DNA from 2 places in the Halomonas qinghailakensis genome. Region 1 is predicted to be linked to the other one. Evidence: predicted binding sites of a transcription regulator. Region 1 holds the regulator's gene; the other holds the start of a gene.

Evidence for each region. Region 1 encodes PhoB, which activates phosphate uptake and scavenging genes when phosphate is short. Its sites were predicted from a motif close to TGTCATANNNNTGTCANA; they were not measured.
Region 2: a site for PhoB is predicted at 10,444-10,461, ahead of ppk1 (polyphosphate kinase 1). Genes of this name have one in related genera too.

What each region holds. Positions count from the first base shown of each region.
Region 1 is NZ_CP096973.1:1,708,275-1,724,525, reverse strand. Features, by position in the region: gene hexR (transcriptional regulator HexR) at 1-563, shown strand, start outside; gene uvrD (DNA helicase II) at 643-2,841, shown strand; gene M0220_RS08130 (TRAP transporter substrate-binding protein) at 2,978-4,066, shown strand; gene M0220_RS08125 (acyl-CoA thioesterase) at 4,143-4,556, opposite strand; gene M0220_RS08120 (PstS family phosphate ABC transporter substrate-binding protein) at 4,710-5,594, shown strand; gene M0220_RS08115 (ABC transporter permease subunit) at 5,691-6,809, shown strand; gene pstA (phosphate ABC transporter permease PstA) at 6,809-8,233, shown strand; gene pstB (phosphate ABC transporter ATP-binding protein PstB) at 8,227-9,042, shown strand; gene phoU (phosphate signaling complex protein PhoU) at 9,073-9,798, shown strand; gene cysZ (sulfate transporter CysZ) at 9,866-10,600, shown strand; gene M0220_RS08090 (copper chaperone PCu(A)C) at 10,725-11,204, shown strand; gene M0220_RS08085 (hypothetical protein) at 11,318-11,638, opposite strand; gene M0220_RS08080 (hypothetical protein) at 12,106-12,408, opposite strand; gene phoR (phosphate regulon sensor histidine kinase PhoR) at 12,707-14,014, opposite strand; gene phoB (phosphate regulon transcriptional regulator PhoB) at 14,017-14,706, opposite strand; gene ubiA (4-hydroxybenzoate octaprenyltransferase) at 14,830-15,720, opposite strand; gene M0220_RS08060 (chorismate--pyruvate lyase family protein) at 15,755-16,251, opposite strand, start outside.
Region 2 is NZ_CP096973.1:1,048,343-1,064,593, reverse strand. Features, by position in the region: gene M0220_RS04955 (MFS transporter) at 1-1,054, shown strand, start outside; gene M0220_RS04950 (retropepsin-like aspartic protease family protein) at 1,069-1,584, shown strand; gene M0220_RS04945 (PLDc N-terminal domain-containing protein) at 1,657-1,836, shown strand; gene M0220_RS04940 (hypothetical protein) at 1,955-2,077, opposite strand; gene M0220_RS04935 (winged helix-turn-helix domain-containing protein) at 2,306-3,064, shown strand; gene M0220_RS04930 (ATP-binding protein) at 3,087-4,682, shown strand; gene M0220_RS04925 (LysR family transcriptional regulator) at 4,645-5,583, opposite strand; gene metE (5-methyltetrahydropteroyltriglutamate--homocysteine S-methyltransferase) at 5,683-7,980, shown strand; gene ppk1 (polyphosphate kinase 1) at 8,141-10,333, opposite strand; gene hemB (porphobilinogen synthase) at 10,483-11,490, opposite strand; gene elbB (isoprenoid biosynthesis glyoxalase ElbB) at 11,687-12,346, shown strand; gene tatC (twin-arginine translocase subunit TatC) at 12,471-13,253, opposite strand; gene tatB (Sec-independent protein translocase protein TatB) at 13,250-13,834, opposite strand; gene tatA (Sec-independent protein translocase subunit TatA) at 13,838-14,122, opposite strand; gene M0220_RS04885 (phosphoribosyl-ATP diphosphatase) at 14,146-14,502, opposite strand; gene ubiB (ubiquinone biosynthesis regulatory protein kinase UbiB) at 14,572-16,194, opposite strand; gene M0220_RS04875 (ubiquinone biosynthesis accessory factor UbiJ) at 16,194-16,251, opposite strand, start outside.

The DNA.
Region 1 (16,251 bases):
ACAGTATTTTTGACTCCACGGTGGGCACGCTTTTATCGGTACGCGACCGTCTTGATAATGATGCCCTTGGGCGGGCCGTCAATGCGCTTGCCATGGCAAACCGCGTCGAGTTCTATGGCTTTGGGGCGTCCGGTGCCGTGGCTTTTGATGCCCAACACAAGTTCTTCCGCCTGCAAATATCGACCTCAGCTTATGCCGACCCTCATATGCAAAACATGTCGGCGGTCACGCTCAAAGAGGGTGATGTGGTGGTCGCCATCTCACAAACAGGCCGAACCAAAGCGCTGGTCGCTAGCGTTCGCTTAGCGCGTGAGGCAGGAGCCACCGTTATTGGCCTGTGCCCGAGTGACTCGCCGCTGGCCAGCGAAGTGAGCCTGCCGCTGTACATCGACGTGCATGAAGATACCGAAATCTACACACCGCTTAGCTCACGAATCGCCCATTTGGTACTGATTGACGTCCTTGCCGTTGGCGTTGCCAAAACGCGTGGCCCAAAGCTTGCTGAACAACTGAAAGCCGTCAAGAAGAGCCTGAATACGCTGCGTTACCCCGAAGAGTCGTAGTGCCTATCGACTGTATGCACAGCCAGTTCGCTGGCTGTGCTAAACTGGCCGCCCATTTTTCGAACCGGCAGCGGCTTATATGGACGACGTCACGGCGATACTTGATCAGCTTAACCCTGCCCAGCGCGAAGCGGTAAGCGCGCCCCAAGGCAACTTACTGGTACTGGCGGGAGCCGGGTCCGGTAAAACCCGCGTGCTGGTTCATCGCATTGCTTGGCTAATGCAGGCTGAAGGGCTTTCACCGTATGCCTTGTTGGCGGTTACGTTTACCAACAAAGCCGCGCGGGAAATGCGCACTCGTCTGGAAGCGCTGCTGAGCATCTCCATGCGCCATGTATGGGTCGGCACCTTTCACTCTATCGCTCACCGCTTGCTGCGCACTCACTGGCAGGATGCTCGGCTACCACAGCACTTTCAAATCATCGACTCCGATGACCAGTTACGGCTGGTAAAGCGAATGCTCAAAGATTACGCCATCGATGATGAGCGCTTCCCGCCCCGTCAGGTGCAGGGCTTCATCTCTGGCTGCAAAGAGGAAGGGCTGCGCCCACATCAAGTAAACGTGGACGGCGATGGTTATCTTGGCCAGATGGTCGAGCTATATGAGCGCTATCAATTTACCTGCGAACGCGGCGGCCTAGTGGACTTCGGCGAACTATTACTGCGCAGTCTTGAGCTGTTGCGCGACAACCCGCCACTTCTCAATCATTACCGCGAACGCTTTGGTCATGTATTGGTAGACGAGTTTCAGGACACTAATACGCTGCAATATGCATGGTTAAAGCTTCTCACCGGGCAGCAAACACCGATGACCGCTGTCGGTGACGATGACCAGTCAATTTACGGTTGGCGCGGTGCTAAAGTGGAAAATATTCGCCGCTTTGAGGAGGAGTTTCCTGATACGCACACTGTACGCCTAGAGCAGAACTACCGCTCCACTAGCGCGATTCTGGAGGCCGCTAACACGCTGATTAGTCATAACAGTGAGCGGCTAGGCAAAAACCTGTGGACTGACGGTGTCGAAGGCGACCCTATTTCTATCTACGCCGGGTTTAACGACTTAGAAGAAGCCCGCTATATCGTCGATACCATCAAAGAAAAGGTCGATGAAGGGTTTAATCGCCGCGATATTGCCATTCTTTACCGCTCTAATGCTCAGTCGCGTTTACTGGAGGAGACGCTGATCCGCCAAGGGATGCCCTACCGTATTTACGGAGGACATCGCTTCTATGAACGTTTAGAGATCAAAAATGCCCTCGCCTACCTGCGGCTACTGCTTAATCGTGATGACGATGCCTCTCTGGAGCGCGTGATTAACGTGCCCACCCGCGGGATTGGCACCCGCACGGTTGAAATTGTGCGCCATCGCGCCCGAGAGCAAAGCGTTTCACTGTGGCAGGCGCTGCACGATGCCATCCAAGACGGCACGCTAAAAGGCCGTGCAGCCAACGCCGTGCAGACATTTGCCAACCTCATTGAGCAATTAGACAACGATGCATCTGGCTTGCCACTGCATGAAATTATCGACCATGTCACCGCTCATACTGGCCTTATCGAGCATCACAAGAGCGAGCGCGGCGAAAAAGGGCAAGCGCGCGTGGAAAACTTGGAAGAACTGGTGACCGCTGCTCGCGCCTTTACCCATGGCGATGCCTTCGAAACCCCTGAAGCGGGGGAAGGAATGGCGGCGCTGGAAGCATTTCTTTCTGAAGCGGCGCTTAACGCAGGCGACCATGAAGCCGATGAGTTTGAAGACAGTGTGCAATTGATGACACTGCACTCTGCCAAAGGCTTGGAGTTCCCCGTGGTGTTTATTGCCGGCGTTGAAGAGGGCCTGTTTCCTCATAAAATGTCGATCGAAGAGCCAGGGCGACTCGAAGAGGAAAGGCGACTTTGCTATGTCGGCGTTACCCGCGCAATGCAGAAACTCTACCTGACCCATGCCGAAACCCGCCGTCTGCACGGCAAAGAAGTGTTTCCCAGGCCATCGCGTTTTCTACGTGAACTTCCCCCCCATCTATTGGAAGAAGTCCGCCTACGTGGTCATATTTCGCGTCCCGTTACCGCTTCACGCTCAAGTTTTACGCAGCAGCGTGTTGAAAGCGACGGCGATCTGCCTGCTCTGCATGTTGGCCAGCGGGTAATGCACCCAGTGTTTGGCGAAGGCATTATTCTTAATGCAGAAGGCGAAGGAGCCCGCGCTCGGGTTCAAGTCAGCTTTGAAGGGGAAGGGGTGAAATGGCTCGTACTAGGGTTTGCCAAACTCGCCCCACTTTGATCGGTGTTAACGTAAGCGTAAAGCTGTAGGCGAGCACTTGCCCATTAAAACCTGCTTAGCGCATACTGGCTAGTGGACACTGCGCTCACTGCGCGTTAATAAAAAAACATCAGATAATTTCGGAGTTATGCCCGCCATGCAACGCCGTCAATTTCTCAAAACCGCCGGCCTCGGTGCCGCCGGTGTCGCTGCTGCGCCTTTTGTTTCCACCGCTAGCGCCAACGAAACCTACACTTGGGACATGGTCACCTCCTGGCCGAAAAACTTCCCCGCGCTTGGTACAGGTGCCAATGACTTCGCACGTCGAGTTGAGCAACTCTCCAATGGCCGCATGCGCATACGCGTACACGGCGCTGGTGAACTTGTTCCTGCACTTGAAGTGTTTGATGCAGTCGCTGCTGGTACTGCCGAGATGGGACATTCCGCGTCCTACTACTGGCGCGGCAAGGTCGCAGCCTCACAGTTTTTCACCGCGGTACCGTTCGGTATGAACACCACTGAAATGAACGCATGGCTGTATCACGGTGGCGGTCAGGAACTGTGGGATGAAATTTACGCCAACCATAACCTAAAGCCTTTTGCTGTCGGCAACACCGGCACACAAATGGGCGGCTGGTTTAAAAAAGAGATCAACTCCCTAGATGACATGCAGGGCCTGAAACTGCGTCTTCCGGGCCTTGCTGGCGAAGCCATGAACGGCATTGGCGTTAGTACTGTCAACATGCCTGGTTCAGAAATTTTTACCTCGTTGCAAACCGGCGCTCTCGATGCCGCTGACTGGGTTGGGCCTTACAATGACATGGCGTTTGGTCTTCACCAAGTGGCGGATTACTACTACACCTCTGCTTGGAATGAACCAACAGCCGTACTAGAAGGCACTATTAATCTAGACGCCTGGAATGCGCTACCTGAAGACCTTCAAGATGTTATTCGTGAAGCCGCGCGGGCCTCTAACCTCGCCATGATTAGCGAATTTGCCTATCGTAATGCCCAGGCATTGGAAACTCTGGTCGATGAGCATGGCGTTCAACTACGCACCTTCCCAGAAGATGTAATGGCGGCACTGTATGAATCTTCAAAAGAGGCCATTCAACGCCAAGTAGACAATGACGAAGAGTCACGCCGTGTTTATGAATCCTACTCAGCCTTTCAGAAAGTAGTGCGTCCGTTCAGCGATGTAGGTGAATACGCTTACCTGAAAAACCGCGATAATGTCGGTGCCTAGAGACACCACGGTCTGTTAGTAGCACTAAAAAAGGGCGCCAAGGCGCCCTTTTCATTTCTAATGATTGTCAACGTTTTCAGCCATGTACTGCACGAATACGTCCATTATCGTCTAACGCCACCATGACAAAACGTGCTTCGGTCACTTTCTGTCGCTCTTCCAAATAGCGACCATGGGGAGGACGCACCCATACCTCAACATTAATCTTAATCGAGCTACGGCCTATTTCCCGCACGCTGGTGTAAACACTTACCATTGAACCTACACGCACTGGGCTTAAAAAATCCATCGCTTCAATTGCTACGGTTGCTGTGCGGCCGCCTGCCTCTCTGCCTGCGGCCAGCTCGGCGGCTTGGTCCATTTGATTAACTAGCCAGCCACCCGGAATATCACCATAGAGATTGGTATCTTGCCGAGAAGCCAGTAACTTTAAGGTGAGCTGCCCCTGCGGAGCAGGTACATCGTCCAAATCAGTATCCAGCGGTGTCATAAGGTAGTCGCTTCAAAAGGTTATTGTTGTGATGTTGCTGCATCGCAATAGGCTGGTAATAGTTAATCACAAGAGGGGTGTCGTTTGAAGCGTTACAATTTACGACGAACGAGGAAATATCGGTTGCTGCTGATTGTCACTGGTTGGCTTCTAATGACAAGTAACTTTGCCTGGAGCCAGCCAGCCTCGGTGAGCGGCACATTAGGTGCTGTCGGTTCTGACACCATGGCAGGCTTGGTGCTGCGCTGGGGCGAAGCCTTAAGCGCTCGCTATCCAGATATTAACCTGCAGTTTCAAGCTGGCGGCTCAGCTAGCGCACCGACTGCCCTGGTGGCTGGTACAACTCGACTAGGTCCTATGTCGCGCCCAATGAGTGAAGCAGAACGCCAGCAATTTATTGACCGCTACGGCTATCCACCGCTTGAACTTCGCGTTGCCCAGGATGCACTAGTCGTGGTGGTGCATCGCCATAACCCGCTGGACACCCTGACACTCCAACAAGTCGATGCCATTTTTTCAACTAGCCTCGCTTGCGGTGCTCCCCAGCCCATCCGGCGTTGGAGCACACTGATGACAGCAACAGACTGGCCCTATGGCCAAATAGCTCCGCATGGTCGAAATCTAGCATCAGGAACCTATGGACTCTTCCAAGAAAAAGCTCTTTGCAACGGCGAGTTCAGGCGCGATATCAGCGAACACCTAGGCTCGTCAGCGGTCATCGCTGCTGTCGGTGAATCCTTCAACGCCATAGGCTATGCAGGCTATAACCATCTGAATTCCATGGTACGTGCACTTCGCCTAGTAGATGAGCACGGCACCGCTATTGCGCCTGACGAACGCTCCATACAACAGGGAAACTATCCATTGTCACGCGACCTCTATCTTTACGTTAATCTGCCTCCCAGCGAATCACTACCGCCCGTGGAACAAGCCTTTCTATCGCTTATTTTTTCCGACGCAGGTCAGCAGATTGTTAAAGCAGCAGGCTTTGTGCCGCTCCCTAAACGCCTACGCGATGCTCAGCGCCAACGCCTGTGAGCTGTCATTTAATTGTCACAAACAAACGATAGGGTAAGGAGACTCGACCATGCATGCTTATTTTTGTGACGGCTTTCGCTTTTCTATGATGTCGACATGACTCCTCCTCGGCTACCCTTTTCGCGTCAGCCGCTGCGCCACATGCAAGACAGACTTGCCACTGGGCTTATTACCGCCGGTGGTATTGGTGTCTTATTGGCCATTTTAGCGATTGGCATTTTCCTAATATGGGAAACGCTACCGCTGCTCGCTTTTGGCGACACAGTCTCTCTCAATAAACTTTCGCCCCTGGCCTGGGGCACGTTAAAAGCCGCACTGGCTGCCATGCTATTCGCAACACCCATTGCCCTGGGTGCAGCGATGTACTCAGCGCTATTTATGTCAGCACGTCTTCGTAGCCGTTTAAAGCCAACGCTTGAACTGATGGAAGCGGTACCTGGTGTTGTCATTGGCTTTATTGCCGGTTTACTACTCGCCCCTTGGGTAGAGCGACACCTGGCCAGCACCCTACTAATCATCATTTGGTTACCACTTAGCGCCGTCTTTGCGGGGTACCTGTGGCACCGGATTGCTGCCCGCTTTCGCCAGCGGCTGCCGCTTTCCTGGGCTGGTTTATGGCTTCTTCCCTGGCTGGCCGGCATGACGGTTCTGGCTATGTGGATGGCTCCCCTTATCGAGCAGCATTGGCTTGGCGGCGATCTGCGTCGTTTGTTGGATCAACGTTACGGTCTTGATTACGCCACGCGAAATGCATTAATTGTAGGCATTGCCATGGGGTTTGCGGTGATACCCAGCATTTATTCGCTTGCAGAAGATGCGCTCGCGGATGTGCCCCCTACTTTAATGGAAGGCGCCCAGGCACTAGGGGCTAGTCGCTGGCAAGCGCTTTGGAAAGTTGCCCTACCCACTGCAGCGCCCGGCGTTTTTTCAGCCGTGATGATTGGTGCTGGCCGCGCCGTTGGCGAAACCATGATTGTCTTAATGGCCAGCGGCAACACCGCACTCTTTAGCGCCAGTCCGTTTGAAGGTCTACGTTCACTATCAGCCTCTATCGCCATTGAACTTCCCGAGGCATCACCGGGTGGGTTGACCTACCACTTGCTGATAATGGCAGCACTGGCCTTATTCATTTTTACTTTTGTGGTGAACACGTTAGCTGAAATAGTCAGGCAACGCCTGCGCCGACGCTATCAACGCCTAGGAGGCACACGCTAATGCATTGGCAGCGTGTTGGCTTGTCAAAAAGCAGTTTTTCAAACATAAACGGTAGCGGGCTCTGGCCGTGGCTTTGTGCTGCCTGTGTGTCGCTTTCGTTATTAATGTTGGCATCATTAATAACGCTATTGGCGGTTCGCGGGCTAGGCCATTTTTGGCCAGCATCTCTTGAGGAAGTCACCCTAAATTCAGGTGAGGTTGTGATTGGACAGCCGGTACGTGAAATGGCGCTGCCTAAAGGAGCAGGGACTGAGCGGCTCTATTTCACTGGTAATCAAGAGGTGACGGGAAGCAACTGGCACTGGATTGCCATTGATGACATTAGCCAGCAGACCAAGCCAGCAGATCTTATCCGCTTAACGCGTACCCCATGGGGCGATTTCATCGGCCGTTTAACCGCTATGGAGAGTGGCGATCAACGACTAACAGACCAGGCAGCCTGGGCCTTCATCCAAGATGCGCTTGCCTTACCCGTCAACCAACGTCCCCCTGGAACGTTAGTGCTAGCCACCGCAGACGGCCAAACCCTTCGTCAACCGCTGGCGAATGTTAGCCACTTTCAATCGCCGAACGCTATGTCCTGGGGGGAAAAAACCATCGCCTGGGGGCAGCGCATCTGGCAATTTCTAAGTGAAGGCCCACGTGCTGCGAATACAGGCGGAGGTGTGTGGCCAGCCATTTTTGGCACCGTATTAATGGTCATTTTGATGTCAGTGATCGTTACCCCATTTGGAGTTCTCGCTGCTATTTACCTTAACGAAATTGCCCATCAAAACCGCTTAACACGTTTGGTACGCATTGGCGTACGAAACCTTGCAGGCGTGCCCTCGATTGTTTATGGCGTGTTTGGTCTTGGGGTATTTGTATACGGAATAGGTGGCTCTATCGATAGCTGGTTTTTTAGTGATGAGTTGCCTTCACCCACTTTTGGCACCGGTGGCCTATTGTGGGCATCGCTAACACTGGCTTTGCTCACATTACCCGTGGTGATTGTTGCTACCGAAGAAGGGCTTGCTCGCATACCCGATGCACAACGGGAAGGCGCGGTTGCACTGGGCGCTACGCGTTTTGAAATGTTGACGCGGGTTGTGCTGCCCATGGCAACACCCGCCATGCTAACCGGGGTAATTTTGGCGATTGCTAGAGCGGCTGGAGAAGTAGCGCCACTAATGTTAGTTGGCGTTGCTAAGTTAGCGCCTCAAATGCCTGTAGATGGCGACTTTCCCTACCTTCATCTAGAGCGCAAATTTATGCACCTCGGCTATCATTTATTTGATACTGCCTTTCACGGTGAAGATGTACAGGCTGCCATTCCCTTGGTTTTCGCTACCGCGCTACTACTGGTGTTAATTGTGCTAGTGCTTAACCTAACTGCCATATTTCTGCGTCATTATCTAAGGCGTCAGCGAGGAAACGAATGTTAGCGTCCTTATCGTCCGACAAGGTGGCTCCAACACCCGTGACGCATTTTTCAGCTGAACAACGCTGTTTGAGCATTCACCACTTTCACCTCGCTTATGCGGGGAAAATGGCGTTAAACGACCTAACGTTAGACCTACCGCGCCACAGCGTAACGGCCTTTATTGGCCCCTCTGGCTGCGGTAAATCAACGCTGTTGCGCGCGATTAATCGGCTACACGACCTTAATGAATCGGTAACACATAGCGGCCATATTCAGCTTGAAGGACAAGATATTCATGCACCAGACATGAATGTCACTGAGTTGCGGCGGCGCGTTGGGATGGTGTTTCAGACGCCAAACCCTTTCCCTATGTCGATTTATGAAAACGTTGCCTTTGGCCTACGTTTACAACAGCGTTTACCCAAGCGAAAAAGAGACGACATCATCGAATGGGCTCTAACATCGGCAGCGCTATGGGATGAGGTAAAAGATCGGTTACATCGCTCGGCGTGGCAGCTATCCGGAGGCCAGCAACAGCGCCTAGTCATTGCTCGTACGCTGGCCGTGCAGCCAGATGTGTTGCTACTCGACGAACCAGCGTCAGCGCTAGACCCTATCTCAACCTTAAAAATCGAAGAGCTAATCCGTAACCTAAAGTCACAGCTAACGCTGGTGCTGGTTACCCACAATATGCAGCAAGCCGCGCGGGTTTCTGACTACACGGCTTTTTTGCAGCACGGTGAACTCATTGAGTACGGGCCAACGGATCAAGTGTTCACCAACCCGCGTTTACAACGCACCGAAAACTACATCACCGGCCGCATTACCTAGGCCCTAAAGACATTACGTCAGGAGTGCTCAATGGATATTACGAGCGATACCCACAGCCAGCATATCTCTCGCCAATTCAACCAAGAATTGGAAGAGCTAAAAACCCACCTGATGGCCATGGGCGGCCTGGTGGAAAAACAAGTGCAAGATGCAGTTTTTGCGCTACTTGAAGGCGATAGCCGTCTTGCTGAAAAAGTGCGCGATAATGATCGCCAAGTAAACGACCTGCAACTGCAGATTGACGATGAATGCACCCGCGTACTGGCTCGTCGTCAGCCAGCGGCTTCCGATTTGCGCTTGGTGCTAGCGGTGATTCGCGCAACATCTGATCTTGAGCGCATCGGCGACGAAGCCAGCAAAATTGCTCGAAATGCATTACTTTTAAGCGAAAATAGCGGCAATATTCGCGGTCTAGTAGAAGTGCGCCATATTAGCGAGCATGTGCGTAAAATGCTACGCGATGCGCTTACCGCTTTCGCGCGTTTTGATACCGAACTTGCGATGCAAGTTGTCCGCGAAGATGAGTTCGTTGACGACGAGTACGGTAGCGCCATGCGCTCGCTAATGACCTTTATGATGGAAGACTCGCGTTCGATTAGCTCCGTGCTTAGCATCATGTGGGTGCTACGCGCCTTGGAACGCGTGGGTGATCATGCCAATAACCTAGCTGAGTACGTCGTCTACCTAGTAAAAGGGTTAGATATACGCCACAGCGACCCCGATTCTATCGACCCGCAAGTGCTTAAAAAATCTTGACCTAGCACTCAATTCCTCCTGCAATACGCCCAGATAATTTATCTGGGCGTTTTTATAAGGAGCAGGCATGTTGGATGCGATAACAGCGCTAAGTCGAGGTACACGTCTGGTGTACACAAAGGGCTTGCGGCGCTATATTTTCCTACCCATTCTGGTCAATATCTTCGTTTATGCTGGCATGCTGAGTTTTGTAGTCAACCGCTTTTCTGGCTGGCTAGACAGCGCCATGATGATGGTACCAAGCTGGTTAGAGTGGTTGTCATGGCTCATCTGGCCTCTGTTCTTTATCAGTCTGCTGCTGGTAATCTTTTTTACCTTTACCCTGGTTACCCACTTAATTGCCGCACCTTTCTATGGATTTTTAGCAGCCAAGGTAGAACGCCAAGCGACAGGGCGTGAACCACTGGACGACCGCGGGCTAGCCAAAACCGCCGTCGACGCCTTAGGCCGCGAGCTAGTCAAACTCGGCTATATTCTGCCTCGTATGCTGATACTGTTTGTCATTAGTTGGATACCCGGCCTAAACCTGATAGCCCCTATTTTATGGATACTCTTTTCTGCCTGGATCATGGCGATTACTTATTTAGATTATCCCATGGATAACAATAAGATAACTTTTAGAGATATGCGCACACGACTATCGCAACGGTGGTGGCCCAGTCTCACCTACGGCGGATTAATTATGCTAGTGACCTGGATCCCCCTCGCCAACCTGTTCTTGATTCCCGGCGCGGTGGCAGGTGCCGTATTAATGTGGGATGACCATTACCGTGGTACGCGCGACATTACGTCTCATCGCTAATGGCCTATCTGCTATAACGCTAGCCCAACCTATTTGTTACCTTAAGGTTGTTTGGCTTACCTAGTGTTATCAAGATTAAGCATAAGCCTTGTTAAGAAACAAGGCTCCTACAAGGAATACGACCATGCTGACCCGCGCACTCTGGCTAACGGCTCTCCTCTCTAGCAGCGTCTCTTTTGCATCGGCTCACGACGTTCAAACCGACCAGTTAAGGATTGTTCACCCTTTTGCCACACCAACTCCTCCTGGCGTGGTAAACGGTGCCGCTTATCTGGATATTACAGCTCGTACAGAACCCGTCACACTAGTTGGTGCGCAGTCACCTGTGAGTGACAGTGTTGAGCTGCATGACATGCAAATGGATGGCGATATGATGACAATGCGCCATGTCAGCGCCATTGAAATCGCTAAAGATGAAACACTGACGATGCGCCCGGGTGGCGGCTATCACCTGATGTTAATGGGCTTACACCAGCCACTGGTAGAGGGTGAGCGTTTTCCCATTACGTTAGAGTTTGCTCAACAAGACGACATTGAAATAGAGGTTTGGGTACAAGATGCCCAGCAAGGAAGCACAGATGCTGATCACCATCATCAGCATTAATAACCACAGCGTGCCGTTGCCCTGAGCGGTGCCACCATATAAAAGCCCCATAGAAGTGGGGCTTTATTAATAAACACGCGTGCTTTACCTCATAAATTTAGCCGTCACACTGGTTACCAGCGTGTACTGCTCCCCTCTTCACGATTTAGCTCTTCAGCACGATAACCTGATCTAGCTTTAGACTCTTCATCATCTTTGCTATTACGGCTAGAAGGAGAGTAGATCAGCGTATTTTCGTTATCGTTGATTAAATCCTTAGCTGAATAGCTCGCAGGACCCGAGGTATTGCGCGATTCAGGCTGAATAATTTCTTGATTATCAGCGCGTTCCTGATTCAGCTCTATAGAAGATTGCGCAAATGCCATTGGGCTAGTGATTAGACCAAACAACAAACCTACAACAGCTGCTTTTTTAATGAATGATGTCAACAACATACCTAAAACTCCTTGACCACCTACTACATGGAGTAACCGACAGGCTAATAATACGAGATACCTTTTTGTCAGTCACCAAGCACTATATTTGAATATATTAGCTCTAAGCACTCACTATAACTCAGGCATTAACAAGGCAATAGGGTATGAACCCCCTTTCAATTACCAATAAAATGTGAGCTACACACAAAAATTAATCTACGCAAAAAATTAGACCCCACCGAGGTGGGGTCTTGAGCGCTCTTACTGATCGCGATGTGCACTGCTGGCTTCCTATCCATTTGAGGGACTCCAACCTTGGAATTAACCCTAACCAGCGTGATAATCGTCGAATAATTCAATCCTTGAATTTAAGAGCATCCGTGCAATGAAACATCCGTGTTGCTAAATGGCTCATCCATAAGAATAAGAGCTATACTGACTTTAGAAAATATCAGTTACTAAAGTTAATACTAGACGGATAAGTCTTACATGCCACTATTTTCTTCTGGCAATTCTTCCGTGCTGTCATAGCCAGCATCTGAATCACCATGATCCGTTGAGCTTGGCTCCATGTCACTGGCGTTATCGCCTTCGTCATGGGTCAAATCTTGTTTGTCATAGTTACCTGTACCAGTTGTACTTTCGGTTTGGGACTCGACGGGCTGTTCATCTGGAGAAATATTATTCGCTGGGTCTGCTGGCTCTTGAGCGAATGCCGCAGGGCTAGCAACTAGACCGAACGCTACACTTAAAATACCAGCTTTCTTGAGTAGTTCCTTGGACATCATATTCCATCTCCTCGATCGCTGTTCAATACTGCTTAAATGGTAAGAAAGATTGCCTTTCGGCTTACCAATTCCTGTGATGTTCTCTCTTACCCATATACTTGCATTCGTTATGCCAAAAGCCAAAAAAAACAATAATATTTTTAATAAACAAAAACTTAAGGAAAAAAAAGAGGCGCAAGCACAACATAAGTCTTTCGAAATAAGGGGGGCAAACTGGTTAGAAATGGCACATGAGCATTATGTATCCATACTTATATGACAGCATGGCACACTTATACAATATTTGTATTTACAAGCCCTATGTCAGGCTATGCTCGTTTTCAACAACCCGGGAGGAGGGAAAAACACAGCGAAAGAGGGCTCCTTCGCCAGGATGGGATTCAATGTGTAGCAGTGCATCATGTCTTAGTAGTACATGCTTCACAATCGCAAGGCCAAGGCCCGTGCCACCCGTTGCTGTACTACGCCCTTTATCAACACGGTAAAAGCGCTCTGTTAGGCGTGGAATATGAACCGGGTCTATCCCTTCACCGTCATCATCAACGTCAATGCAGGCGCCACCATTCGGTAGCGTTTTCCAGCGAAGCGTTATCTGACTACCTGTTGGGGTATACCGCACAGCGTTAAAGGCAAGGTTAGAAACAGCACTATGCAGCTCTTGTTCGCTACCAATGAGCCGCGCGTCGCTCTCAAGCACAACATGAACACTGTGTTGTTGATTAGAAAGTGCAAGCGCATCGCGGCGGATACTATCGAGTAACGGTCCTACCGCTAGCGGTTGGTGATCCTCTCCCCCTTGATCAATTTCTAACCGCGAAAGTAGCAGCAAATCATTGACCAAATTTTGCATGCGTTTAGTCTGCTCTTCCATCTGGCCAATCCCGCGACCTAACCGCGGCGGCAACTGATCTTTCAGCTCGCCGTAGGTTTCTAAATACCCCGTTAACACTGTAAGCGGGGTACGTAGCTCATGGGAAACGTTCGCCACAAAGTCACGACGCATCTGCTCTAAACGATGGAGGCGGGTAATATCTCGCGCCATTACTAAGCGTTCATCATCGCCATAAAGGGTAATTTGATATTGAAGGATGCGCCGTTCATCGATGGGCGACGTCAAGGTTAGCGGCTCACCGTACTTACACGCGTTAAAATAGCTGATAAATCTTGGGTCACGAAGCAGGTTGGTAATGTGCTGGCCACGGTCATGAGCCGTTTGTAGGCCCAGCATTTCTGTCGCTGCGCTGTTCCACCACTCTAGGTCACCATGCCGGTCCAACATAACCACGCTATCACGCATTGCTTCAGATGATTCCTGAATACGTGCCAACGTCGCGCGTAAGCGGTTCTGGGTAATCCGTTGGCTTTTTTGATAGCGATACAAGCGATCAAATAGCTCACCCCATATCCCGTTCGCTGCAGGGGGTTCATCATGGGGATGAAGCGTTAACCATTTAAATAGCGCACGTAGTTGACGTAAATGGTAGCCAAGACAAACGGTAAGGCCCGCCGCTAGACCGATGCCTGGAACTGCCACCAGCCACCCTAGGAAAAGGCCTAGCATTGCCCACAAAACAAAGCGCCACAGTTCTCGGCTCCACAAACGCACGGTTACACCCGGGCAGAGAAGCGGTATCCAGTGCCACGCACCGTTTGAATAAGGTTTTGGTGGGCTTCCCCGAGGGCCTTGCGTAAACGACGAATGTGGACGTCTACGGTACGCTCTTCAACATACACGTTACCGCCCCACACTTGATCAAGTAACTGGCTACGTGTGTACGCGCGTTCTTGGTGGGTCATAAAGAACTGCAGCAAACGGTACTCTGTCGGCCCCATTTCCAATGCTTTGCCATAAGCGCTCACCCGATGGCTGACAGGGTCTAAAAGCAAGCCATTGATTTCGATAGGATCTTCGACGCCACGAGGCGTAGTACGGCGTAACACTGCTTTTAAGCGCGCTACCAGCTCACGGGGCGAAAAAGGTTTGGTGATATAGTCATCAGCGCCAGCTTCAAGCCCTTGAATCTTATTATCCTCTTCGCCTTTGGCGGTTAGCATGATTATAGGCACTTCTGCTGTCGCTTCTTCACGCTTCAAACGCCTTGCCAGTTCAATACCACTGGTACCGGGCATCATCCAATCCAGCAAAAGTAGATCTGGCTGATGGTCAACCATCATGGCGTGGGCATCCTGGGCGTTATCCGCTTCAAGTACGCGATAGTCAGCCATTTCAAGCGCCACGGCGATCATTTCGCGGATAGGCGCTTCATCATCGACAATCAAAACGGTCTTGGCGGTCATTCCAGGGGCCTCACGGTGTTCAATGAAAACTGGTTCGAAAGAACAGTTCAACAAAACAGTTCAGTGACATGTCAATGACGATAACACCATGACTTGATGACAATTCTATGACAAAGACGATATTTAGCCAGTGATTGGCCACCAACTCAGTACTATTCCTGCAAAAATCAATAAGCCAGACCAGTGATTGTTTAGAAATGCTTGGAAACAGCGGTCACGCTCACGGCCAGCAATTAGCCGCTGTTGGTGGGCAAACGTAGCGGCCATCCCCGTTAACCCAAGCCAGAAAAACCCTCCCAAACCAACGCGTATTCCCACCCATGCAAGTAGCAACAATGTCGCTGCTTGCAGCACACCAATGATAAAGCGGTCAGCACTACCGAACAGCACCGCGGTAGATTTAATGCCAATTTTAAGGTCATCGTCGCGGTCGACCATGGCGTATTGGGTATCGTAAGCCACTGTCCATAAAACGTTCGCACTAAACAACAGCCACGCTTCAAACGGAACGTACCCCAATACTGCACCGAATGCCATGGGGATTGCCCAAGAAAACGCCGCTCCCAAAAACACTTGTGGGAAGTGGGTATACCGCTTCATAAAGGGGTAAATAAACGCTAAAACAACACCGCCGATTGAAAGCAGCACCGTAAACCAGTTGGTCAGCAACACTAAAATGAAAGCGGCGGCAACCAGCGCGATAAACAGTAGCTGCGCTTCGGTTTCACTGATACGCCCAGTGGCTAATGGGCGATGCTTAGTGCGCTTTACATGGCCATCAAAGTGACGGTCAGCGTAATCATTGACCACGCAGCCCGCGGCACGCATCACATACACACCAGCAATAAAAATTAGCAGCACATTACGCTCAGGCACACCATCAGCCGCTATCCAAAGCGCCCATAACGTTGGCCACATCAGTAGCCAGGTGCCAATCGGGCGATCTAAGCGCATTAAATGTAAAAAATCTGCCACTCGGGCCCATCCCGTTGGCCGCAACAGAGAACGATCCATGCTTACCTCTCAAAAAGAATACGCTGGCACTAGCCTAGCGCGAAGGCAGGTCAAGATCATCTGCCATGCTTGATAAAAAGTATTCCTGTACCAATAGCGACAGTCCGCTGTGCTGAAACACTGAGCGCCGCCCCCATACACTGTCTGCCAATAGCGCAGACTGTTCGACGACAAAACGTGGCTGATGGCGGGTAGCGTAAAGCGGTCCACGCACTAGATCGGGCTGTCGAAACAACCAACTGCCTAACGAGCGCTCGCCCAGCCCTTCCAAGCCTTTGCCTTGTAACTGGCTAAGTGGCGCTACCGAGCGCGCAACCACCCAAGGTTTATTTCCCACACACAGTGCCACTTCCCTTAGCCAGGCATAGCGTCGCGGGGCAATGCCCAGCGCCAGCGCTTCATCACGCAGAGGAAACCCAACCGTTTGGCGCAGCAGTTGCACCCGAAACGCCTTGGTGTCGCCTGCGACGGTTAGCCGTGTTGTCAAGGAATCCTTCGAGGCTACCCACTGCCACCACGGGGCGCTCATCC
Region 2 (16,251 bases), 660 kb from region 1:
TTACCTCGCCACCGTGGCAACTACTGCCATGCTGTACTTTGTCGAGCCTGGCTATGTGGTGGTGGGGCTGCTGTTAATCATACTGTCAAACTACGCTTATTCGATGGGTGAGTCGTTTATTGCCGCTTTTTTGCCAGAGTTAGGGCCGCCTGATGCGCTAGGTAAAATTTCAGGATTTGGTTGGGCGCTTGGCTATATTGGAGGCCTTTTTGCTGCTGGTTTTACACTGATGGTGCTGGGGGAGGCCACCGCCGACAACTTTGAGCGCATACGTTGGGTGGGGCCCTTTGCTGCAGGTTTTTTCTTGGTGGCGGCTATACCCACTTTTCTGTGGATGAAAGAGCGTGGTGTTCCTCAGCCCCATGGTGTTTCCTATCGACGTATTGCGATGCAGCGTGTGCGTTCAACGTTTGCCGAGCTGCGCTATTTTAAAGACTTAACTATCTTCTTAGTCTCGCTGCTATTCTCGATGGCAGGTGTCTACATCATTATTGCGTTTGCCTTTATTTATGGCGCTCAAGTAATTGGTTGGGAAGAGGGTGTGCGCAATATTATGTTTATTATTGTGCAAGTAACGGCAGCGGCAGGCGCGTTGGGGTTCGGGTTTCTACAGGATAAGCTGGGTGCCAAACGCACATATCAAATGACCTTGGCACTTTGGGTCATCGCTATTATCGCAATATGGGCGACGCCAGAGCTAACCGACTGGGTGAATAGCCGTTATGCCGTAGAGTGGCAGGCACAGCACGTTTTCCTGGTAGTTGGCTGTTTGGCAGGTCTTAGCCTGGGGTCTAGCCAGTCAGCCAGCAGGGCGCTGGTAGGCTTGTTTTCGCCACTGGAGAAGTCCGCCGAGTTTTTCGGCTTTTGGGGGCTGGCTAATAAATTGGCAGGGGTATTTGGAATTGTCATGCTAGGCGTTTTGCAAACGTTAATTGGTCTGCAAGCGTCTATCCTACTATGTGTGGCACTGTTTGTTATCGCGATGCTGATATGCGCTGTGGTTAATGAACAACGGGGGCGCGATGCTGCACTCGCCTGGGAAAGGAGCGTTTAGCTCGGAGGTGGCATATGAAAATCCTCGCTATGCAGCGTGGTGGTATCGCCCTAATGCTACTCTTTTGGATGCTACTATTGGCCGGGGGTACATGGCTGCTGGATGGGGGTTTTGAAAAGGTAATGACCCCGAATGCCCATGTAATGTATGCCTCTCCCGAGGATGGGCCTGTTAGTTTAACGCGCAACCGTGCAGGCCATTTTGAAGCGCCAGGTAAAATTAATGGTAAACCGGTTACATTTTTGTTGGACACTGGAGCTACCTATGTTGCAGTACCCGGCAACTTAGCTAGCGAGCTGGGGTTGTCGCCAGGGCGCAGTGCATGGTTTAACACTGCAAATGGGCGTGCAGAGGGAACGTTGACACAGTTAAATGAAGTGGTTTTAGGCAACATACGTATGAATGATGTGCAAGGCTCTATAAGCCCCGGTATGGAGAACGACACTGTGCTGCTGGGCATGAGTTTTCTTAATTTATTAACGATTGAGATACGTAGTGGAGAAATGCTGCTAAGCCTGCCTAAAGAGTGAAACTTACTTGTCGGCATCGGCACGATGTGCTTAGCTGAAAATTCATGGAAGTAAACCCGCTAAGGAGTCGTTATGGGTATTGAAGTAGGTGGATTACTGGGTCTTATTTGGCTGATTATCGTTATATGGGCCATTGTTAAAGTCGCTAAGAGTTCAGCCAGTGGCCTTGCAAAGCTATTGTGGATCTTGGCGTTATTGTTTTTTCCACTGGTTGGGCTGATCGCGTGGTTTCTACTTGGTCCCAAAGGGTAGCGAGCAACACGCTATCTCTAAATAATAAAAGGCAGTCCACTATGGTGGGCTGCCTTTTTAGTAACCCAACTATTAGGTTACTTAATGAAGCGCAACGTGGATGAGCGCATCAATCGTTTTACCCGCGTGGAGGTGCCTTGTAATGCCCAGGAATCGTTAGCTTTTCCCCATTAGGCAAGTCGCGCACTTGGGTGGGTACATAAACACGTTTGATAATACTTTTGGCTTTGCTGTTTCCCATGAAATCCTCCTCCTGTCAGATTGCCGACAGTTAGCCAACTCACATTAGCGCTTGGTTGCTTCAGAATCAAGGTACCTAGCAGGCAAATCATTGAATATACGATTAGGAAATAGCCAAGGGGCAGGCGTTTGAGTGGTTTTGAGGTATCCTGGGAAATATTACAGCCTGCGGTTATGTAAGGGTGAGCGGGTGATAACACAAACTGCCTAAGCGGAGTGAACATACAGGATGGTAGACCACTTGGAACAGCAATTTCAGGCGCTTGGGGCTCAAGACGCCGTAACACCAGATTATCCCGATCAAGATCATGTGTTGATTATTGAAGATGACCAGCGTTTGGCAGAGCTTACTCGCGACTACCTAGAAGCGAATGGCTTTCAAGTGACGCTGGAGGCGGATGGGGCTAAAGGCGTTGATCGTATTTTAACGCTTCAGCCTGACTTGGTGATTCTTGACTTAATGCTACCGGGTGAAGATGGCTTGGCTATTTGTCGTCGTGTACGGCCTAATTTTGCCGGCCCTATTATGATGTTAACGGCCCGTACTGATGATCTTGATCAAGTGCTGGGCTTGGAGATGGGGGCTGATGACTATGTGCCTAAACCGGTTCAACCTCGTGTGCTTTTAGCGCGTATGCGGGCGTTACTTCGTCGCGCGGATGCGCCTGCCCCCGGTGGTGAAATGCGCTTGCGCTTCGAAAATCTAGAGATAGATAACGCCACCCGCGAAGCGTGGCTTTCTGGCGAGCGCATTGACCTTACCAGTGCCGAGTTTGATCTACTGTGGCTATTGGCAAGCAACGCGGGGCGAGTCTTGACGCGCGAAGAAATTTTCAATGAGCTGCGTGGTATCAAATACGATGGACAGGATCGTTCGATCGATGTTCGCGTATCGCGTATTCGTCCCAAAGTAGGCGATGATCCTAATCAGCCACACCGCATTAAAACGGTGCGCAGCAAAGGTTATCTTTTTGTTAAAGATAGTTAATTAATCGAGCGAGGTTAACCGTATGCGGCGAGTGTTGGGCCACGGTTCTTTTTTGAGATTTTATCTTCTGCTGGGCTTGGCACTTTGCGTCGTGTTTTTTATTGCGCTGGGTGGGCGCTCTTTTATTGAGCAGGTTCGTCGCGAAGATTATCGTGAACAACTCGCCGCGTTACCTATGTCGTTAATGACGCAGCAGCTAGCGTCAAGCCAAGTGGCTGAAAGAGAAGCCTCACTTGCGCGCTTTTCAGAACAGCTCGGCATGCAACTCTCACTTCAACGAATTGAAGATGCAGAGCTGAATTACTTTGAACGATCGCGTGTCGAGCGGGGGTCCGTTTTAGTGACCGGAGACCCTTGGAAGCTGCGGCAACGCATACCCAATGATGAGTGGATGCTAGAAGCGACGTTTGCCGCGTGGAGTGAGCAACAGTGGCAAGGCAGTATGGTATTGATTGGAGACTGGCTTGCCAGTATGCCTCCTGAAGCAAGAGCTGACGCTTTGGCTTCTCTGAACACTGGCAGCTGGCCGCTTTCACTGCTTGTTACTGCCCCTCACGGGCTCACCTCAGAGCAGCAGTTTCAGCTCGCGTTAGGAGGTGTGCTGACGCGTTTGGTTTCGGATAAGCTTTCCTTGTTGCTAATTTATCAACTGCCAGGCGAGAACCAATGGTTACAGGCTGGCCCAACCTCTCGCGGTGATACGCTGCCGGTCAACTTGCACCTTCCTTTACTGGTAGGGTTGATGGTGGTGCTCAGCCTGATTATTTACTTAATTATGCGCAGTATCGAAGCGCGCATGGCGCGTTTAGAGCTAGCGGCAACCAGAATCGCCAGTGGCCGTTTGGAAACCCGTGTAAAAGTAGAGAGCGGTGATTTTTTAGGTCGAGTAGGCATGGCCTTTAATGGCATGGCGAATCAGGTCCAAAGTTTGCTAAGAGGCCAACAAGAGATGATTCGTGCGGTGTCTCATGAATTACGCACGCCGGTCGCTCGCATACGCTTTGCAGTACAAATGGTCGAAGATATGACGGATCAGCCTGCGATTCGTCGTCAGCTTCAGGGAATTGATGCTGATATCGCCGAGCTAGACGAGTTGGTTGATGAAATTCTCACCTACGCGCGTTTAGGAGGGGAATCCATTAATGGCGTAGAGTTGGAAATGGCGCTGGTTGAGTGTCGGGCAATGGCCGAGCGCGTTATTGATACGCTGTCACCGCTTCACCAAAGTTTATCATTAACGTTAGAAAGCAACTCAGAGGTTGAACTTTACGCAGAGCCACGTTATTTACAGCGCGCACTGCAAAACCTAGTCAGCAATGCTTGCCGCCATGCCAAGTCCCACGTCGTGATTCGTTTGTGTGACGAACCTCACCTGGTGCGTATCGATATTGAAGATGATGGGCCCGGCATACCGCCTGAGGCCCGCGGTGATATTTTTAAGCCGTTTGCTCGACTCGATAATAGCCGCGCACGTAGTTCTGGTGGTTATGGATTGGGTCTGTCCATTGTGCAAAAAATTATGGCAGGCCACGGGGGTAGCGTCACTGTTGATACCAGCCCTACACTTGGTGGCGCGCGTTTTACGTTGCTGATTCCTCGTCGCGAGTCGCCGGCTTAATGCCTGATAGCACTGCAAATGAGGTCTCTTTAGCGGTGCGCAAAAAGTCCTGCATCCAAGGCGCTTCTAAATTCTCCTCTCGAATAGCGGCATAAAGCGTGCTCCAAATGCCGTTCTCGCCCAGTTTTACGGCGCTAACATAATCCCGCTCTAAATACTCGGTGAGTGCCCAGTTGGGCAGTGCACAGACGCCTCGACCGCTGGCAACGAGCTGCATCATCATGATGGTGAGCTCTGCAGTGCGGATTTCTTTTGGTCGAACATTGGCGGGAGCCAAAAATTGGGTAAACACATCCAGCCGAGCGTGTTCGACCGGATAGGTGATTAGTGTTTCCTCGGCTAATGCTTTTGGTTCGATAAACGGACGGCCTGCAAAAGAGTGCTGCCGAGCAACCGCTAGCAGACCTTCATAACGAAACAGCGGCGCGTAGTGTACTCCTTCCAATGGCTGAGGATCGGCGGTGATCACCAGGTCTAACTGCTCTCTAGCAAGGGCAGGCAGCGGGTCGAAGTGGTGGCCACTGGGGATATCAATTTCGACCTCTGGCCAGTGATCGCGAAAGTAATCCACGGTTGGCATCAGCCATTGGAAACAGCTGTGGCACTCGATGGCCATATGCAGCCGACCCTGCTCCGTACCTGCCAAGCGCGCTAAGTCACGCTCAGCCTTACGTACTTCAGGCAAAATCTCATCTGCCAGTGCCAACAGGCGAAGCCCCGCTCTAGTGAATTCCACTGGGCGTGTTTTACGTACAAACAGTGCGCTGTCAACGCGGCCTTCCAAATCTTTTAACTGATGGGAAAGCGCCGACTGGGTTAGGTGAACCCGCTCTGCAGCCTCCACTAAAGAACCGGTTTCCCGCAGGGCGAGCAGCGTGCGCAAATGGCGTAATTCAATCATTGTGAGTATTTTTCATGTTTTGTATTAAAAACTTTAGTTTGATTCATGATTTTAAGATAAGCAGACTGTGCGAAATCATTCATGTTTAAAGGTTCCATCATGACAGTTTCTCATATTCTCGGCTATCCCCGGATTGGCGCTCAGCGCGAACTTAAAAAAGCCACCGAAGCCTATTGGAAAGGAGACATCTCACGGAACGAGCTTGAAACAACAGGGCAGGCATTGAGGCTCTCTCACTGGCAGACCCAGCAAAACGCTGGCCTCGACTTTGTCAGCGTTGGCGATTTTGCGTTTTATGACCAAGTACTTAATGTTTCCGTCATGCTGGGAGCGGTCCCCGCACGTTTTAATGCGCAGCACGAAGTGAGTGAAGGCAACGTTGATTTAGATACCGCTTTTCGTATGGCCCGTGGCCGAGCCCCAAGCGGTGAGCCTGCCGCCGCCTGTGAAATGACTAAGTATTTTGACACTAATTACCATTACCTAGTCCCTGAATTGCATGATGGGCAGGCGTTTACTTTAGCATCTGACCGCTTATTCAACGAAGTTAATGAGGCCTTACAGGCAGGTTTTACGCCGAAAGTGACGCTGACTGGCCCGCTCACTTGGCTGTGGTTGGGTAAAGCCAAAGGTGGTGAGTTCGATCGGCTGAGCTTGTTGGATAGTGTACTGGATGTATACAGCGAAGTTCTTTCACGCTTAGCGACACAAGGCATTGAGTGGGTGCAGCTAGACGAGCCTGCTTTGGTGCAAGACCTGCCCTTAGCGTGGCAACAGGCTTACGAGCGTGCTTATCATCGCCTACAATCCGCCCCGCTAAAATTGCTTGTTGCCACTTACTTTGGTGGGTTAGGTGATAACCTTTCGCTTACGACACGCCTGCCAGTAGCGGGATTGCATATTGATGCTGTGCGTGCAGCCGAACAGGTAGAGAGCGTGGTTGATCGTTTAAGCCCTCATCAAGTGCTTTCGATTGGCTTGGTGGATGGGCGTAATATTTGGCGTGCTGATTTGGCGGCCCTAAGAGAGCGTCTGCTGCCCCTAAAAGTACGTTTAGGGCAGCGACTATGGCTGGCACCCAGCTGCTCATTGTTGCATGTGCCGGTAGACTTGGTTCAAGAAACTGAACTGGATAGTGAACTAACCAGCTGGTTGGCATTTGCGCGTCAAAAACTGGATGAAGTAGTGACTCTTACCCGGCTGATTGATAACCGAGCCACACCGGTTGATGAACAGCGGGTGAGTGAGGCAACGCGTGCCTTGGATACGCGCCGGGAATCGCGTCGCATTCATCAGCCTGCCGTGAGTGGCCGTTTGTCGGCGATAACGGCTCAAGATAGTCAGCGTCAGTCGCCTTATGCCCAGCGCAGCGTGTCTCAGCGTCGAGCGCTTGCACTGCCACTGTTTCCCACCACCACCATTGGCTCTTTTCCGCAAACAGGTGAAATACGCGCCGCCCGTCGGGCATTTAAAGCCGGTGAGCTGAGCCAGGCAGATTACGAAGCGCGTATGCGCGAAGAGGTCGCATATGTCGTTGAGCGCCAGGAAGCGCTTGGTCTAGATGTGCCCGTTCACGGTGAAGCCGAGCGCAACGACATGGTGGAGTACTTTGGTGAACAACTTGATGGCTTTGCTTTTACGCGCTTTGGCTGGGTGCAAAGCTATGGCTCCCGCTGCGTAAAACCGCCGATTATTTTCGGTGACGTTTCTCGCCCCAAACCAATGACCGTTTGCTGGAGTGAATACGCTCAATCGCTCACCGAAAAACCCATGAAAGGCATGCTGACAGGGCCTGTGACGATTTTACAATGGTCGTTTGTGCGTAATGATCAGCCCCGCGCAACCACCTGCCGTCAGATTGCGCTGGCACTGCGTGACGAAGTTGTCGATTTGGAAAAAGCGGGTATTCAGATCATTCAAATTGACGAGCCCGCGCTACGTGAAGGCTTACCGCTGCGGCAGAACGAGTGGCAATCCTATTTGGATTGGGCAGTAGAAAGCTTCCAGCTAAGCGCTGCAGGCGTTGCAGACAGCACCCAAATTCATACGCATATGTGCTACTCGGAGTTTAACGACATCATTGGGGCCATCGCCGCGCTAGACGCGGATGTGATCACCATTGAAACCTCACGTTCCGATATGGAACTGCTGGACGCTTTCCAGGATTTTGCTTACCCGAACGAAATTGGGCCAGGAGTTTATGATATCCATACGCCCAATATTCCAGATGTCGCATGGATGGTGGCGTTGATGGAAAAAGCGCTGGAAAAAATTCCTGCTGAGCGGCTATGGGTAAACCCTGATTGTGGTCTGAAAACCCGTGGCTGGGCAGAAGTGGAGCCTGCATTGGCTAATATGGTGGAAGCTGCAAATCAACTGCGTGAGCGTTATGCGTAAAGACGATAAGCGTAACGTGGTAGAACCAGCATTAACCGATCATCCGCTAGATAAGTAAGTATGGGTGCCAAAAGCTAATTCTGACTACATAGCTAATTGCCATTTAATTAAGCCCCGCTGCAACAGGCAACGGGGCTTATTGTGTATCTAGCGGTGATGGCTAGCTTTTTGAGGCATAGGCATAGAGCAGCGTTTCCTGGGCACTAATCGCGTCACCATTGCCAGGGTCTTGTAGCTGATAACTGCCATCGCTTTTAAGCAGCCAACTTTGGCAATTATCGACTAGATAGGTCTCCAAGTCTTTACGCACCCGCGTGGCCAGCTTTTTATCCAGCAGCGGAAAGCAGGTTTCTACGCGATGAAACATATTGCGTGACATAAAATCAGCGCTTGAGCACCAGGTCTCTGATTTGCCGTCGTTGTGAAAGTGGAAAACGCGGGTATGTTCTAAAAAACGACCAATAATCGACCTTACGCGAATATTATCTGATATACCCTCAACACCGGGTTTCAAACAACACATACCACGAATAATCAGGTCACACTCGACGCCTGCTTGAGATGCACGATATAGCGCCTTGATAAGCTTGGGTTCGGTGAGTGAATTGCACTTAATAATAATATGCCCACGCTTACCCCTAAGCGCCACCTGAGCTTCACGATCAATCATTTCGACTAAGCGCTCGTGAAGTGTAAAGGGCGCGTGCAACAGCGTATCAATCTTACGCGCGCGGCCCATGCCAGAAAGCTGCTGGAAGACTTTATGTACATCGGCGCATAGCGCTTTATTGGCGGTCAGTAGGCTGTAATCGGTATACAGTTTTGCGGTCTTAGAGTGGTAGTTGCCAGTGCCTAAATGTGCGTAGTGGCGCAGTTCGCCTTTCTCACGCCGCACAATATGCAGCATTTTAGCGTGGGTTTTATAGGCCATAATGCCGTAAATCACAATGGCGCCAGCTTCTTGCAAGCGCGATGCTAGCTGTAGATTATCCGCCTCATCAAACCGTGCCCGTAGCTCAATAACTACGGTAACTTCTTTACCTTGGCTAGCGGCATCGACTAGCGCGCTGACTATTGTTGAATCAGCACCAGTGCGATACAACGTCTGCTTGATGGCCAGTACGTCGGGGTCGCGGGCGGCTTCGCGCAGTAAATCTTCGATAGGCGAAAAGGACTGGAACGGGTGGTGGAGCAAAATATCGCTTTTGGCAATCGCACTAAACAGGCTGCCGCCTTTCAGTGCTTTTGGCACGCTAGGCGAATAAGGGCGGTAAAGTAGCTCTGGGCGGTCGACATCGCCCAATACAGCCATCATGCGAGTCAAATTCACCGGCCCTTGGACACGGTATAAATCGCTATTTTCTAATTCAAACTGACGTAATAAAAAGCTGGTTAAGTCATCTGGGCAATTGTCGGCAACCTCAAGCCTTACGCCACTACCATAGCGACGCGCCAATAGTTCGCCACGTAACGCAGATGCCAGATCTGAGACTTCTTCGGGGTCGACGGTCATATCGGCATTGCGGGTCAGCCGGAACTGATAACAACCGCGCACACGCATACCGGGGAATAGTTCCTCGGCATGGGCGTGAATCATCGACGATAAGAAAATATACTCAGAAAAACCTTCAGCGCACAGCTCCTTTGGTAACGCCATTAAGCGAGGCAGCGAGCGAGGCGCAGGAAGGATTGCCATGCCACCAGCGCGACCAAAGGCATCCTTTCCTTCTAGTTCAACAATGAAGTTGAGGCTTTTATTAACTAGCCGTGGGAATGGGTGCGAAGGATCTAGGCCGATAGGGCTGATCACCGGCATGATTTCATTATCAAAGAACGCATGTACCCAGGCTTTTTGTTCGTCGGTCCACTGATCGCGACGACGGAAACGTAGGCCTTGCGCTTCTAAGGCAGGCAGCAAAATATCATTTAATATCTGGTATTGACGTGCAATTTGCTGATGCGCGATTTCGGAAATTTCAGCTAGTAAAGCTTTAGGCAAGCGACCATCGGCGGCAGTGGTATCGTCACCTAGTGCCATTTGGTGTTTAAGCCCAGCAACCCTGATCTCAAAAAACTCATCCATGTTGGATGAAAATATCAGCAAAAACATCAGCCGATTGAGTAGCGGATGCGCATCATCAAGTGCTTGTTCAAGTACGCGAATATTGAACTGCAGATGGGACAGTTCACGATTGAAATAAAGCTGAGGGTCATCCAAGTCAGCTTCTGAGTGCGATTCTCTGGCGTGAACGCCAGTAGGCGTACGATTAATGCGCAATGGTAAAATATCACCTTCGCCACTGGTGGGCTCGTTTGAAACTGCTGGAGTGGAATCTATTGACTGATCGTCCATGGTTGCCCCCGGTGGTGGTTCATACCCATCATAGCCTGATAGCTCTTGTTAATAACTATCGTTGATAACTATTGTTAATGGGAGTATGCCGGGAAAAGATGACAAATAGGTGTCACCTGTTTGTCATCTTTAAAGCGTAAGACGTTATTTTATCGTTGTAACAAGCGTGCAGCTTCTAACGCAAAATACGTCAAGATGCCGTCGGCTCCTGCTCGTTTGAAGCACATTAGTGATTCAAGAATCACTGGTTCAGCCTCAAGCCAGCCATTATCGAAAGCGGCGCGATGCATTGCGTATTCGCCGCTCACTTGGTAAGCGAACGTAGGTACCTGAAGTTCGCTTTTTACACGACGTACAATATCTAAGTAAGGCATGCCGGGTTTCACCATCACCATATCGGCACCCTCGGCGATATCCATAGCGACTTCATGCAGCGCTTCATCGCTATTGGCAGGATCCATTTGGTAAGTGCGTTTATCCGCTTTGCCAAGGTTGGCGGCAGAGCCCACGGCGTCGCGGAAGGGGCCATAATATTTAGAGGCATACTTGGCGCTATACGCCATAATGCGCACATTATGCAGGTGTTCCTGCTCTAGCACTTGGCGAATGGCACCGATACGACCGTCCATCATATCGGAAGGCGCTACTACATCGGCACCTGCTTCGGCATGAGAGAGCGCCTGTTTGAGCAGCGTGTCTACCGTACGATCGTTTTGCACATAGCCATGCTCATCAAGAATGCCGTCCTGGCCGTGGCTGGTATACGGATCAAGAGCCACATCGGTAATAATGCCAAGCTCAGGGAGCGCTTCTTTTAGCGCCCGCACGCTGCGCTGTACAAGGCCGCTGGAGTTATAAGCCTCTTCTGCCAACTCGCTTTTTTGCTCTGCACCGATAACAGGGAATAGAGCTAAAGCGGGAATGCCGAGCGCATAAGCTTCCCGTGCTTGCTCAATCAACAGATCGATGGAAAGACGCTCAACACCAGGCATAGAGGCAACCGCTTCACGCTGATTTTCGCCTTCGAGTACGAAAACCGGCAAAATCAAATCATTGGGCGTTAATGTTGACTCTTGCATTAAGCGACGGGAGAAATCGTCACGTCGCATACGGCGTAGTCGTGTAGCAGGGAAGTGGCGGGGGGCAGAGGTGTTCAACGGCGTTCTCCAAACAGTCACAAAGTGGATGCCCTAAAAGGCTTAATGTGAGTATATCAGTCTTGTACTACAGCGAAAGCGAGCTTGTGATAGCTGGCTTGTAGTGGCTTTATAGACTGACTAAAGTGAGCTGCTCGGCGACGCAAAGCGGCGACGATTTAACCGCGATAATAAGCGCTACAATAAGGAGATAAGTATGACAAAACAGGTAGCAATCGTATTAGCAGGCTGCGGCGTTTTTGATGGCTCTGAAATCTACGAAACAACGTTAACGCTGCTGCGCCTTGATCAGTTGGGGATTGGCTATCGTTGCTTTGCGCCGGATGTCGCTCAGCACCATGTGATTAACCATATAACTCAAGAGCCTGTAGATGGTGAACAGCGAAATGTGCTGCAGGAGTCAGCGCGCCTTGCTCGTGGTGATATTAGTCCAATTACTGAGCTAGACGCTAACGACTTTGATGCGGTTATTGTGCCTGGTGGGTTTGGTGTCGCTAAAAACCTGTCTGATTTTGCCGATCAGGGTGACAACATGCAGGTACTTGAGAGCGTAAAAGAAGCACTGATAGGTTTTAAAGAAGAGGCAAAGCCCATTGGTCTGATGTGTATTGCACCGGTTCTGGTGCCACGCCTTTTGGGCGAGGGTGTGGCCGTTACTGTTGGCCATGATCCGGGTGTCTCAGGTGCTATTAGTGCGATGGGTGGCCTGCATCGTAGCTGCGGCGTTGAAGAGATCGTGGTGGATCATGAGCACCGGGTAGTCACAACGCCTGCTTATATGCTTGCCACCCGTATCAGCGAGGCCGCCACAGGTATTTTTAAGTTGGTAGACCGCATGGATGAAATGATGGGCTAGTGCTCTCTAGGTAACCGAACTATGCGTATGAAGGGCAAAAAGCCTCTCGTATGAAGAGCAAAAAGCCTCTGTCATTTTTCAATGGCAGAGGCTTTTTTTGAGCAGTGTATCTTTAATAGTGCTTTTAGGTCTCTTGTTCCTCAGCGTCATCTGCCTTTGCCTTACGGCGTACCAATCTGCCAAACAGTAGGCCCACTTCATAAAGTAGATACATCGGTATGGCTAACAGACTTTGAGAAATAATATCGGGAGGGGTAAGCAGCATGCCCACCACGAAACAACCTAAAATAATGTAGGGGCGCTTTTTGGAAAGGCTTTCGACCGTGGTCGCGCCAGACAGTATCAGCAGAAACGTTGCGATGGGGATTTCAAAGGCAACGCCAAAGGCGAAAAACAGCTTCAGTACAAAGTTAAGGTACTGGTTAATGTCGGTCATTACGGCAACGTCTTCCGGCCCGGTCTGGGTGAAAAACTCAAATAACAGCGGAAAGACCACATAATAAGCAAAGGCCGCACCTGCGTAAAACAGCGCTATGCTTGAAACTAAAATAGGAATCGCCAGTGCTTTCTCGTTATCGTACAGCCCTGGTGCCACAAAGGCCCATGCCTGATGTAGCACAAAGGGAATAGCGATAAAGACGGCCACTACCAAGGTGAGCTTAAAGGGTGCCAAGAAAGGCGAGGCTACCTCGGTAGCGATCATCTGTGAGCCTTCCGGCAAAAGTGCCATTAAGGGCTCAGCCACAAAGCTATAGATATCATTGGCAAAGGCGTAAAGACCAAGGAACACGACTAATATGACTACGACTGCTTTCATTAGCCGCGTACGTAGTTCGATTAAGTGCTCAATAAGAGGCGCTTGGGCTTGTTCATTACGCGGTTCATGTGAATCGCCAGACATGCTCATTGGTGATTACTATCCTTTTTAATATCTGCCTTTTTACAATCTGTGTTTTTACTATCTGTCTTGTTAACATCCGCCTGGAAATTAGCCTGGCTAGACGCTTCGTTACTCGCATTGACCGCACGTAGCTCATCGGAAGTAGCTTGGTGGGGCGTTGAGGTGGCGGGTGATGAAGATGTCGATGTAGACGCGGCTGGCGCTTCTTCACGTACCGTCTGCAAAGCATCGTCTAGACGTGCGCTGGCGTTAGCAACCCGCTGTTCGGTATCATTTTGGCTGTCAGACGACGTAGAGTGTGAAGAAGGTTTTGCAGCAGAAGCGGACGGTTCGACAATGCCCTCAACATCCTGTTTGGCTTTCTTCAGGCTGTCATCGAGCTTTTTTTGCTGCTCGTTGAGTTTTTGACGTAACTCTTCTGCTTCCAGCTGGGCGCTAATTTCGCGCTGCATGCCGGATACCGTTCGCTTGATTTTACCGATCCACATGCCTGCTGTGCGAGCGGCTCTTGGCAGGCGTTCCGGGCCAAGCACCAGAAGCCCGACGATTCCAATCAGCATTAGTTCAAGAAAGCCGATATCCAGCATGGGTTATTTGCGCTCTTCGTTACGTTCTGTGGGTCGCCCTTCGGCTGCACGTTTCTCTTCTGCTTGAACATCGTAGGTGTTACCAGCCTCTTCGTGGCTTACCTTTGCCTGAGGTTGGTCGGCATCTTTTTTGTCAGCATCTTTCTCTTCTTCGTTGATTGCTTTTTTAAAGCCTTTGACTGCACCACCTAAGTCGGTGCCCACATTACGCAGTTTCTTGGTGCCGAAAATCAGGATGATAATGCCCAGAACAATCAGCAACTGCCAAATACTGATACCACCTAACATATGCATTTCCTCATTGGGACAGGTTAACGTTGTGTACGGGACGCTTTTTCATCATGGCCAGAAATACCAAACCGCCGTGCTAGCTCATCTAAAACGCATTGATGATCAAGATCAAGGTGCGACAGCATCACCAAGCTATGAAACCACAGGTCGGCGGTTTCAGCGATCAACGCTTGACGCTGTTGATCATTACCGTGTTCGGCATCTTTAGCAGCCAGCACCGTTTCGGTTGCTTCTTCGCCAACCTTTTCGAGTATCTTGTTCAAACCCTTGTGATGCAAGGAGGCAACATAAGAATCTTCTGCATCAGCATGGCGGCGCTGCTTTAAGACCTCGGCGAGTGCATCTAGCACATATGTGCTTTGGGTAGGATCAGTCATAAACATCCTTTTATCAATTGGCACAGCATTTTCGGCGCTATGATGTTTATCATTATCGCTAAGCCTTTGTTATTGCCACAATAACAACAGTAAGCCTACGCCCGCCGCCGCTAATACGGGCCACTCTTGAGTCGCTGCCCATCCGATAAGCGGCTGCCAAGCCAGGGCAATGGCAATCAAAATCAAGCCGAGGCGTAAACGGTAATGACGTTTTTGTTGGCGCGTCAATTGCTGTTGAACCGCGCTAATAGAGCTTACCTGTTGATGGCGCTGACGGTGCTCGTGTTCCATACGGCTCAGAGCCTGATGGGCTAATACCGGCAGTTCAGGCAATTGGTGAGAAAGCTCTGGTGCTTGGCGTTTAAGCGACTCCCACAAGCCACCAATACCTGCGCGCTCTTTCATCCACTTTTCAAGATAGGGCTTAGCAGTACTCCACAAGTCTAGGTCGGGGTAAAGTTGGCGGCCCAGCCCTTCGATGTTAAGCAGCGTTTTTTGCAATAAAACTAGCTGTGGCTGTACTTCCATATTGAATCGCCGTGCGGTTTGAAACAGCCCTAACAGCACCTGCCCAAACGAAATATCTTTAAGCGGCTTTTCAAGTATTGGCTCGCACACAGTACGGATTGCGGCTGCAAACTCGTTGGCACGAGTGTTTTCACCGACCCAGCCAGACTCGATATGCAGCGCGGCTACTTCGTAATAATCCTGATGGAAGAACGCCAGCAAGTTACGCGCCAGGTAGTCCTGATCTTCGCGGGTAAGGCTGCCCACAATACCGCAATCAATCGCAATGTACTGTGGGTCTTCAGGGTCATCGCAGTTAACAAAGATGTTACCGGGGTGCATGTCGGCATGGAAAAAGTTGTCGCGGAAGACCTGAGTGAAGAAGATTTCAACGCCGCGTTCAGCTAGCTTTTTGAGGTTGGTGCCTCGGGCAATAAGCGTGTCTAGGTCGGCCACAGGCACGCCGCGAATGCGTTCTTGTACCATGACGTGGCGACGAGTGTAAGGCCAGTAAATCGTTGGTACGAACAGTAGTGGTGACTCTTTGAAATTACGCTTGAGCTGCGATGTATTGGCCGCTTCTTTATAGAGATCAAGTTCGTCAAACAAAGTGGCTTCGTAATCGCGGATGACCTCAACCGGGCGTAGGCGTTTGGCGTCCGGTACTTTACCCAGCAGCTTGGCAATTTGATACATCAGCGCCATATCCTGTCGCATAATGCGGTCAATGCCTGGGCGAATAATTTTGACGACCACGTCTTCACCGCTATGTAACGTGGCTGCATGCACCTGGGCAATCGATGCAGAGGCGAGGGGGGTGCGATCAAAGGCGGCAAATGCCTCGGCGAGTGACATTTCAAGTTCCTTTTCAACCCGTGCGGCGGCTAACTCGCCGGGGAAGGGCGGCACTTGATCTTGCAGGCGTTTTAATTCATCGGCGATGTCTTCAGGCAATAGGTCTCGACGGGTCGAGAGCATTTGGCCAAATTTAATAAAAATCGGCCCAAGCGCTTCTAAAGCTAGGCGCAATCGCTCGCCGCGACTACGCTGCCCCACCGGAAAAAGCTTAAAAGGTGAAAAGTTCATTAAGATACGCATCCAGAGCGGAAGCCGTTCAGCGGGGATCAGCGTATCTAAACGATGGCGAGCCACTATCCAAGAAATCTTCAATAACCGCAGGCTCATCAGTGCGGCTCCTCAGAGTGTAACTGCTTATTTAGTGACGGGTCGGCCGTCAACTGC